3 linked regions of the Cupriavidus necator genome follow. The protein of the gene in region 3 interacts with the protein of the main gene of each other region in a pairwise test. Links are inferred from orthologs where the notes say so. Each region holds a gene or a part of one and is shown on either strand. Other genes may lie near its edges.

The links.
Region 1: the proteins of groL (region 3) and grpE interact in binary tests that used the Escherichia coli proteins (3 or more experiments, as listed by UniProt). The link is inferred for Cupriavidus necator from one-to-one orthologs.
Region 2: the proteins of groL (region 3) and I6H87_RS08675 interact in binary tests that used the Escherichia coli proteins (3 or more experiments, as listed by UniProt). The link is inferred for Cupriavidus necator from one-to-one orthologs.

The regions. Positions count from the first base shown.
Region 1 is NZ_CP066018.1:273,578-276,714, forward strand. What follows is about bases 154-3,137. They hold grpE (nucleotide exchange factor GrpE), read right to left. Parts: upstream 1,934-3,137; coding sequence 1,373-1,933; downstream 154-1,372. Other genes in these bases: I6H87_RS01315 (phospholipase A), read left to right, coding at 154-849; I6H87_RS01320 (thioredoxin family protein), read right to left, coding at 856-1,284; I6H87_RS01330 (hypothetical protein), read left to right, coding at 2,209-2,382; I6H87_RS01335 (RNA-binding S4 domain-containing protein), read right to left, coding at 2,451-2,846; hemH (ferrochelatase), read right to left, coding at 2,843-3,137. Outside these bases: more of I6H87_RS01315, read left to right, coding at 1-153. UniProt on the Escherichia coli protein: Participates actively in the response to hyperosmotic and heat shock by preventing the aggregation of stress-denatured proteins, in association with DnaK and GrpE. It is the nucleotide exchange factor for DnaK and may function as a thermosensor.
Region 2 is NZ_CP066018.1:1,864,039-1,866,950, reverse strand. What follows is about bases 112-2,870. They hold I6H87_RS08675 (ABC transporter ATP-binding protein), read right to left. Parts: upstream 2,021-2,870; coding sequence 1,202-2,020; downstream 112-1,201. Other genes in these bases: I6H87_RS08670 (Bug family tripartite tricarboxylate transporter substrate binding protein), read right to left, coding at 2,164-2,870; mlaE (lipid asymmetry maintenance ABC transporter permease subunit MlaE), read right to left, coding at 426-1,205; mlaD (outer membrane lipid asymmetry maintenance protein MlaD), read right to left, coding at 112-362. Also shown: more of mlaD, read right to left, coding at 1-111; more of I6H87_RS08670, read right to left, coding at 2,871-2,912. UniProt on the Escherichia coli protein: Part of the ABC transporter complex MlaFEDB, which is involved in a phospholipid transport pathway that maintains lipid asymmetry in the outer membrane by retrograde trafficking of phospholipids from the outer membrane to the inner membrane.
Region 3 is NZ_CP066018.1:749,984-752,991, forward strand. Bases 86-2,940 are described here. They hold groL (chaperonin GroEL), read right to left. Parts: upstream 2,408-2,940; coding sequence 764-2,407; downstream 86-763. Other genes in these bases: I6H87_RS03500 (fimbrial protein), read right to left, coding at 86-382; groES (co-chaperone GroES), read right to left, coding at 2,454-2,744. Outside these bases: more of I6H87_RS03500, read right to left, coding at 1-85.

The sequences.
Region 1 (3,137 bases), 480 kb from region 3 along the record:
TCCGCCACCGCTGAGCCGCCGGTTGCCGGCAAGGCGCTGGCAGCGAACGGCTTGGAGCCGGCCACCGAAGCCGCCGTACCGGTGACCCCGGTCACCACCGCCGACGCTGCCGCACCCGCTCCGGCCGACCTGCGCGACAGCGCCCGGCTATCGTTCCATGACCCGATGTATTTCATGGTCGGCGCGCATGACGGGGCCAACGCCAAGTTCCAGCTGAGCTTCAAGTACCGCCTCTTCCAGGGCGAAGATCCGGCGTCGAAGCGTCTGTTCGACAACCTCTACGTGGCCTACACCCAGTTCTCGCTATGGGACCTGTCCGAGCAGTCCAAGCCGTTCCGCGACACCAACTACCGGCCCAGCCTGTTCTATTACCTGTCGGATACCGGCGTGCGCAACAACGCCATCAGCCGGCTGTCGCTGGCGGCCGGCCTGGAGCATGAATCCAATGGCCGCAACGGCGACGACTCGCGCAGCATCAATACGGTCTTCGTCAAGCCGACCTTCTACTTTGGCGACCAGAACGACTGGCACTGGCGCGTCGCGCCCAAGCTCTACGCCTACGTGGAAAAGGGCGACAACCCCGACATCGCCCACTACCGCGGTTTCATGGACCTGGGCATTGCCTACGGGCGCCCGGACTCATGGGAGTTCTCCGCCACGCTGCGCAAGGGCACGCGCAAGTGGTACGGCAGTGTCGACGCGCAGCTGACCTACCCGATGGCGCGGCTGATCCCCGGCACCGCGGGCTACCTGATGGCGGGCTACTTCGTCGGCTATGGCGAGAGCCTGCTGGACTACAACCACAAGCTGCCGTGGCAGTTCCGCATCGGCTACGCGCTGTCCCGCTGAACCCACTCAGCCGGCCAGCGGCTTGCCGCTGGCCTTGAGCCGCGCATTGGCCACCGCGGCGGCAAACTGGCCGTGGCCATGCCAGCCGGTGGCGCGGCCCAGCTTCTTGCCGTTCCGGAAGAACATGAACACCGGGATGCCATGCAGGCCAAAGCGCCGGCCCAGCCCGGGATGCGCGTAGACGTTGGCATGCAGCCAGCGCAGTTCCAGCGCGCGGATCGGTTCGGGGTTGGCCAGCATGGCCTTCTTGGCCATCTCGCAGTTGAAGCAGTCCTCCCCCCAGAAGAACACGCACACCAGCGCATCGCCCGCAGCGGCGATGGCGGCGTCGATGCTGCCGTCATCGACCTCGCGCATGCCGAATGCCTCGAAGGCGCGGTGGTCGAGGTGGGGGGCCGGGAATGTCGCCGGGCCAGCGCCTGGTTCAGTGGTCATGCTCGCTCCAGAATGACAAACGCCCGGGCCAGCCGGCACCGGGCGTCAGGTCGCGATCCAGGACGGCACGCCGCCGCCCCAGGCGGCCTTATTTCGGTGCCGCCACCGTCACCAGAGCCGGCCGCAGCACGCGCTCGGCAATGGTGTAGCCGCGCTGGAGCACGGTCACCACGGTATTGGGTTCCTGGTCCGCCGGCACCATCGAGATGGCCTGGTGGCGGTGCGGGTCAAATTTTTCGCCCACCGGGTTGAGTTCAACGATCTTGCCTCGCTCAAAGGCGGCGGCCAGCTGGCGCGCGGTCAGCTCGACGCCTTCGCGCAGCTTGGCGATATCGCCCGAGCCGTCGGCCAGCGCGGCCTGCAGGCTGTCCATCACCGGCAGCAGGTTGTCGGCGAAGTTCTCGATGGCGAACTTGTGCGCCTTGGCGACATCTTCCTGCGCCCGGCGGCGGATGTTCTCGCCCTCGGCAACGGCGCGCATATACAGGTCGTAATGCTCGCGCGCCTTGGCTTCCAGGGCGGCCAGCTGGGCCGCCACGTCGTCCACGGCAGCGGTTTCCGGCGCGCCGGCCTCCTGGCTGGCGTTGGCCGCCTCATCGCCAGCGGGCGTAGGCGTCTGGGTGGTTGGCGTCTGCTTCTGTTCTTCCATGTCGATCCGTATCAATGCATTGTCGCGGCCCGCCATGGGCCTGGCCGCGGGTGGTAAATCGGCGCGTGTTCCGTGCAGGTGGTGGCAAGGCGCAGGTTTTCAAGAGTGGCGCTGGCGTGACGCGGAAACACACGGTTACAAAGGCCAGGCATATGCAATCGACGCCTTATTGCTTTGCTGCATCGCAATCACTAAGATTCCCAGTAATAAAAATGACAAAAATGCCGGGGGTTGTGGAGATGGTTCATCTTTGTGCCTCTTCCGGAAGGTTGGCCATGCATAAGCTGCCAGTCGTGACACTCTGCCTTGTGGCCGCATTGGCGGTCATGACCGTCTTTATCTGCCTTTCCGGCGCATTCACCCCGCGCGATACGGAGTATGGCAGCGGCAAGGCGGTGTTCAAGCACTACATCGTCCCTATCGTCAGCCAGGAAGTCACGCAGGAATAAGCGCCACCTGACCCTGGTCCAAGCGCGCGGCGGCAGCGGGGGCTTCCCGGTGCCGCCGCATTGTCATTTCAGCTCTTCAGGTGGTCGATGCGGCGCCGGTCCCGCTTGGTCGGGCGCCCCTGGATCTGCGCGGACGGCTCCGGCTGCAGGCGCCGGCGCTCGGCGTCGGCCAGCCGGCGCGACTGGCTTTCGGCACTTTCCTCGTACAGCGTCTGCGCCACCGGCGCCGGCCCGCGCGCCGGGGCAATGCCTTTCACCACCAGTTCCCAGCGCTGCTGGTGCGCTTCCAGCACCACCATGTCGCCGGGCTTCACCTCGCGCGAGTTCTTGCATGGCTGGCCGTTGACGGTCACCTTGCTGCGCTCCACCGCTTCGGCCGCGAGCGAGCGCGTCTTGAAGAAGCGCGCGCACCACAGCCATTTGTCGATGCGCTGGCGCGCATCCGGCTCAAAGTCGACATTCATGCCGCCGCTCCCCGGGTCTGGGCGCGCGTGCGCCGTGCTTCCAGTTCATGCGGATGCGGCGTGGCCAGCGGCCAGCCCTGCAGGTGCTGCAGCGCGATCTCGGCCATGGCCGCGACCCACGGATCGGCGTCATTCAGGCACGGGATGAAGTGGAAATCCTTGCCGCCCGCGACCTTGAACTCGGTCTGCCCTTCCATGGCGATTTCCTCCAGGGTCTCGATGCAGTCGGCCGGAAAGCCGGGACAGAAGACATCGACCCGGCCCGCGCCGACCTTGCCCAGCTCGGCCAGC
Region 2 (2,912 bases), 1.1 Mb from region 3 along the record:
ATGGCGGTGTCGCCGCCGGCTTCGAGGCCGATGTACTGCTCGCCGAGCAATCCGGATGTCAGGATCTTGGCCGAGGTGTCCTTGGGGAACTGGTAGCGCTTCTCCAGGCTCATCTCGACGGTGGCCTGGTAGGTCTTGTCGTCGAAGCGGATCGCCGCCACGCGGCCGACCACCACGCCCGCGCTCTTGACCGGCGCGCGCGGCTTGAGCCCGCCGATGTTGTCAAAGCGCGCCTGCACGCTGTAGGTGTCCTGGAAGGAAAAGGCGCTCATGTTCCCCGCCTTGAGGGCCAGGAACAGCACGGCGACGAACCCCGCCGCCACGAACAGCCCCACCCAGAAATCGAGTGCGTTCTTTTTCATTGGAATCTCTTTCTTCAACCCCGTAGTGTTCTTGTCGCTGTCTTGTCGTTGGTATGGCCCGCGTCAGTTGCTGAACATCAGCGCGGTCAGCAGGAAATCCAGCCCCAGCACGGCCAGCGACGCAATCACCACGGTGCGGGTGGTCGCGCGCGAGACGCCTTCCGGCGTGGGCTTGGCCTCGAAGCCCTGGTACAGGGCAATAAACGTCACGGCGATGCCAAAGATAAAGCTCTTGATCACGCCATTGAGCACGTCGGCGCGCACGTCGACGCCGCCCTGCATCTGGGACCAGAAGGCGCCGGCGTCGACGCCGATCAACTGCACGCCCACCACGTAGCCGCCCAGGATGCCGACCGCGCTGAAGATCGCCGCCAGCACCGGCATGGCGATCACGCCTGCCCAGAAGCGCGGCGCGATCACGCGCTGCAGCGGGTTCACCGCCATCATTTCCATGGCCGTCAGCTGCTCGCCCGCCTTCATCAGGCCGATCTCGGCCGTCAGCGAGGTGCCGGCGCGGCCGGCGAACAGCAGCGCGGTCACCACCGGGCCCAGCTCGCGCACCAGCGACAAGGCCACCAGCAGCCCCAGCGCCTGCTCGGACCCGTAGCGGTTCAGCGTGTAGTAGCCCTGCAGGCCAAGCACGAAGCCCACGAACAGGCCCGACACCGCGATGATCACCAGCGACAGGTTGCCGACGAAGAAGACCTGGTCGGTCACCAGGCGGAAGCGGCGCAGCAGCGCCGGCGACAGGCCCAGCAGTGTCAGGAACATGCGCGTGGCGCGGCCCAGCCCCGACACGCTGCGGCGCACGGCCGCGCCGATGGTGATAAAGAAGTCCGTCACCGCACACCTCCGGCGAAATCCTCGGCCAGCGAAGGTCCGGCGTAGTGGAACGGCACCGGGCCGTCGGCCTCGGCATGGACGAACTGGTGCACGAACGGGTCGGTGGAGGCGCGCAGCGCCTCGGGCTCGCCCTGCGCGACGATGCGGCCGTCGGCAATGAAATAGACGTAGTCGGCGATCTGGAAGGTCTCGTGCACGTCGTGCGAGACGATGATCGTGGTGGCGCCCAGCGCGTCGTTCAGGCTGCGGATCAGGCGCGCGGTCAGCCCGAGCGAGATCGGGTCCAGCCCGGCAAAGGGCTCGTCATACATCAGCAGCGCCGGGTCCAGCGCAATCGCGCGCGCCAGCGCCACGCGCCGCGCCATGCCGCCCGAGATCTGCGCCGGCATCAGGTCGCGCGCGCCGCGCAGGCCGACCGCGTTGAGCTTCATCAGCACCAGGTCGCGGATCATCGAGTCGGGCAGGTCGGTGTGCTCGCGCAGCGGGAACGCCACATTGTCGAACACCGACAGGTCGGTAAACAGCGCACCGAACTGGAACAGCATGCCCATCTGGCGGCGCACCGCGTACAGGCCGCGGGTATCCAGCGTGTGGATATCGGTGCCGGCAAAGCTGACCGTGCCTGCCTGAGGACGGACCTGGCCGCCGATCAGCCGCAGCACCGTGGTCTTGCCGCAACCCGAGCCGCCCATCACCGCAATCACCTTGCCACGCGGGAATTGCATGGTCAGGCCGGACAGGATCGGCTTGCCGTGGTCCGCATAGGCGAAGTCCACCGCAGTCAGTTCGACGAGGTTTTGAGCAGAATCGGTCACGTTGGCACCGGTCAGGACAGTCGCGCATTATAAGGTGTACTACCTAGCCCTGCTGGCGCCCGTGTGCCCCGCGCCACATGCCCCCGTCGGGGGAGCCTCTCAGACTTGCCCTAGCCCCCCAAACCTGCCCATCCCTTTGCTGCTCAAGGCTCCTGTATCGGCGAGACGTCCTTCAGGATCACCTGCCATTGGATAGATTCCGAGCGGATCGCGGTGGCAAACGCCTCCGGCGAATCGCGCAGCGGCGTGACCCCCGCCGCCTGCAGACGCGAACGCACCTCGCGCTCGGACATGACCGCGTCGAGTTCGACCGCCAGCCTGGCGACGATCGCGCGCGGGGTCTTGGCCGGCGCCATCACGCCAAACCAGGCAGCCGCGGCATAGCCTTCCAGCCCCGACTCCTGCAGCGTCGGCACCAGCGGCGCCAGCGGCGAGCGGGCCACGCCCGTCACCCCGAGCAGGCGCAGCCCGCCGCTTCTGACCTGGCCCTGGACCGCGGCAAACGAACAGAAACAGGCACTGACGCGGCCGGCCAGCATCTCCTGGACCACGGCGGCCTCACCCTTGGCGGTGACCAGCGGCACGCCGCTGCGGATGCCGCGCACCGCGTACTCGGCGTACAGGTGGGAGGGGCTGCCCGGCTGGCCGTAGCCATAGCTGTAGGAGCCCGGGTTCGACCTGACCGCGGTCATCCATTGCTCCGGCGTGCGCATGGGCAGCCGGGCATCGATCACCAGGAACAGCGGCGTGGTGGCCACGCGCGCAACCGGCGTGAAATCGCGCACGACGTCGTACGGCACCGGCTCCAGTCCGGGCTGGATCAGCATATTGGCCTGGTGCAACAACAGGGTGTGGCCATCGGAGCTGGCCTTGGCGACCACGTCGCCGGCGA
Region 3 (3,008 bases):
GGAAGGTCTGGGTCGAGGTGCCCAGCGGCATCGTGCAAGGCACCCCGCCCGAAGCCGCCCCCATGCAGTTGGCACCGAAGTTGTCGCCGCCGTTGGTGCCGTAGCTGGTCGGTGCAATCAGGTTGCCGTCGGGCATGTACATGCGATAGCCCAGTCCCGGCATGGCGGTGGCAAAGGTCTGCTGCGAGATCGAAGTCGCCACCAGCGGCGTCTGCGGCGTGTAGTTCAGGGCCCAGCCATTGGTAGATGGATGCCGCAGTCCGGTGTCGTCGCACGTCACCGTTACGGTAATGGTGGCGCTGGAGATCACCTGGCCGATGCCGGTGGTCTTGCTGATGCTCACCGTGGCCGGCAGGAACGGCGAGGTCACGGTGGTTCCCATGCAGGCAGCATGCGCCTGGGCGTATGCCAGGCACATGAGTGCCGCACAGGCAAGCACCGAAGGCACGCGCCTGATGCACGCGGTGGCATGAACCAGCCAGCGTCGTGGCGATGTAGTGATTTCGTTTTCCATGGCAGCCATGCTAGGAGGTGGGTTGATCCGGGATTTGCCCGCGGGTTCAATAGGCGGCGATTAGAAATGTAGCCAGCGCCTTCCGCTCCACAAATAGGGCAAGCCTTAGATCAGGGTGAGAGTTTTCTGCGCTCGTGCATGGCAAGGCGCGAGCGTCGCGCTGCCCGGAACGAAAAAACCCCCGCGGGCTCGCACCCGCGGGGGTTCTTCAAGACAGCCTGCCCGTAAGGGCAGTCGGTCGGCGATGAATTACATCATGCCTTCCATGCCGCCCATGCCGCCCATGCCGCCCGGCATTGCCGGAGCCGATTCTTCCTTCGGCGATTCGGCAACTGCGCAGTCGGTGGTCAGCATCAGCGAAGCCACCGAAGCGGCGTTCTGCAGTGCGGTGCGGGTGACCTTGGTCGGGTCCAGCACGCCCATTTCCACCAGGTCGCCGTACTCGCCCGAAGCGGCGTTGTAGCCGTAGTTGCCCTTGCCTTCGATAACCTTGGCAACGACCACCGAAGCTTCTTCACCGGCGTTCAGCACGATCTGGCGCAGCGGCTCTTCCATGGCGCGCAGCACGATCTTGATACCGGCGTTCTGGTCGGCGTTTTCGCCGGTCAGTGCCGAGATCGCAGCGCGGGCACGCAGCAGGGCCACACCACCGCCGGGGACGATGCCTTCTTCCACCGCAGCGCGGGTGGCGTGCAGGGCGTCTTCCACGCGGGCCTTCTTTTCCTTCATTTCGACTTCGGTGGCAGCGCCAACCTTGATCACGGCAACACCGCCGGCCAGCTTGGCCACGCGCTCTTGCAGCTTCTCACGGTCGTAGTCCGAGGTCGCTTCTTCGATCTGGGCGCGGATTTGCTTGACGCGGCCTTCGATCGCAGCTGCGTCGCCGGCGCCGTCGATGATGATGGTGTTTTCCTTGCCGATCTCGATGCGCTTGGCCTGGCCCAGGTCGTTCAGGCCAGCCTTTTCCAGCGTCAGGCCGATTTCTTCAGCGATGACGGTGCCGCCGGTCAGGATGGCGATGTCTTCCAGCATGGCCTTGCGGCGGTCGCCGAAGCCCGGGGCCTTGACGGCGGCGGTCTTCAGGATGCCACGGATGTTGTTGACCACTAGGGTCGCCAGGGCTTCGCCCTCGACGTCTTCAGCGACGATCAGCAGCGGGCGGCCGGCCTTGGCCACTTGCTCCAGCACCGGCAGCAGGTCGCGGATGTTGCTGATCTTCTTGTCGAACAGCAGCACGAACGGGTTGTCCAGCTGGACAACCTGCTTTTCCGGGTTGTTGATGAAGTACGGCGACAGATAGCCGCGGTCGAACTGCATGCCTTCCACGACTTCCAGCTCGTCGGCCAGCGACTTGCCGTCTTCAACCGTGATCACGCCTTCCTTGCCGACCTTGTCCATGGCTTCGGCGATGCGCTCACCGATGGAGGTGTCGCTGTTGGCCGAGATCGCGCCAACCTGGGCGATTTCCTTGCTGGTGGTGGTGGGCTTGCTGACCTTCTTCAGCTCTTCCACGGCGGCGGCAACAGCCTTGTCGATGCCGCGCTTCAGGTCCATCGGGTTCATGCCGGCGGCAACGAACTTCATGCCTTCGCGCACGATCGACTGGGCCAGCACGGTAGCGGTGGTGGTACCGTCACCGGCGTTGTCGCTGGTCTTGGAAGCCACTTCCTTGACCATCTGGGCGCCCATGTTCTGCAGCTTGTCCTTCAGCTCGATTTCCTTGGCCACGGACACGCCGTCCTTGGTCACGGTCGGGCCGCCGAAGCTGCGCTCCAGCACCACGTTGCGGCCCTTCGGGCCCAGGGTCACCTTGACTGCGTTGGCGAGGATGTTCACGCCTTCGACCATCTTGGCACGTGCGGCGTCGCCGAACACTACGTCTTTAGCTGCCATTCTTGAATCTCCTGAAATCTGTACGGGGTGGCGGTCAGTTGGTGAATTACTTGTTCACCACGGCCATGATGTCTTCTTCGCGCATGACCAGCAGTTCCTGGCCTTCCACCTTCACGGCCTGGCCGGCGTACTTGCCGAACAGCACGCGGTCACCGACCTTGACGTCGAGGGCGATGTTGTTGCCCTTGTCATCCTTCTTGCCAGGACCGATTGCCAGCACTTCGCCTTGATCGGGCTTCTCGGCAGCGTTGTCGGGAATCACGATACCGGACGCGGTCTTGGTTTCGTTGTCCAGACGCTTCACGATCACGCGGTCGTGCAAAGGACGCAGATTCATACGGACTCCTAGATACAAAGTGAGTTTTTGATCACAAATCGGCCGGCTACCGAGGCGACGGCCGTCAGAAATGTTCAGGTGTCGCAGGAGGCTGTTAGCACTCACCCCTGACGAGTGCTAATTATAGGGACGGGGTAGGGGCATTTCAAGACGCGGGTGTGATGCGGGTTTTCCCGAGGAGCGGTTGATGCCTTGCGCGGCATGGGCTCCCGGCCGGCAACGACCCGCCTGTAGGAATAATCCCGGCACCCATTCGGGCGTGTG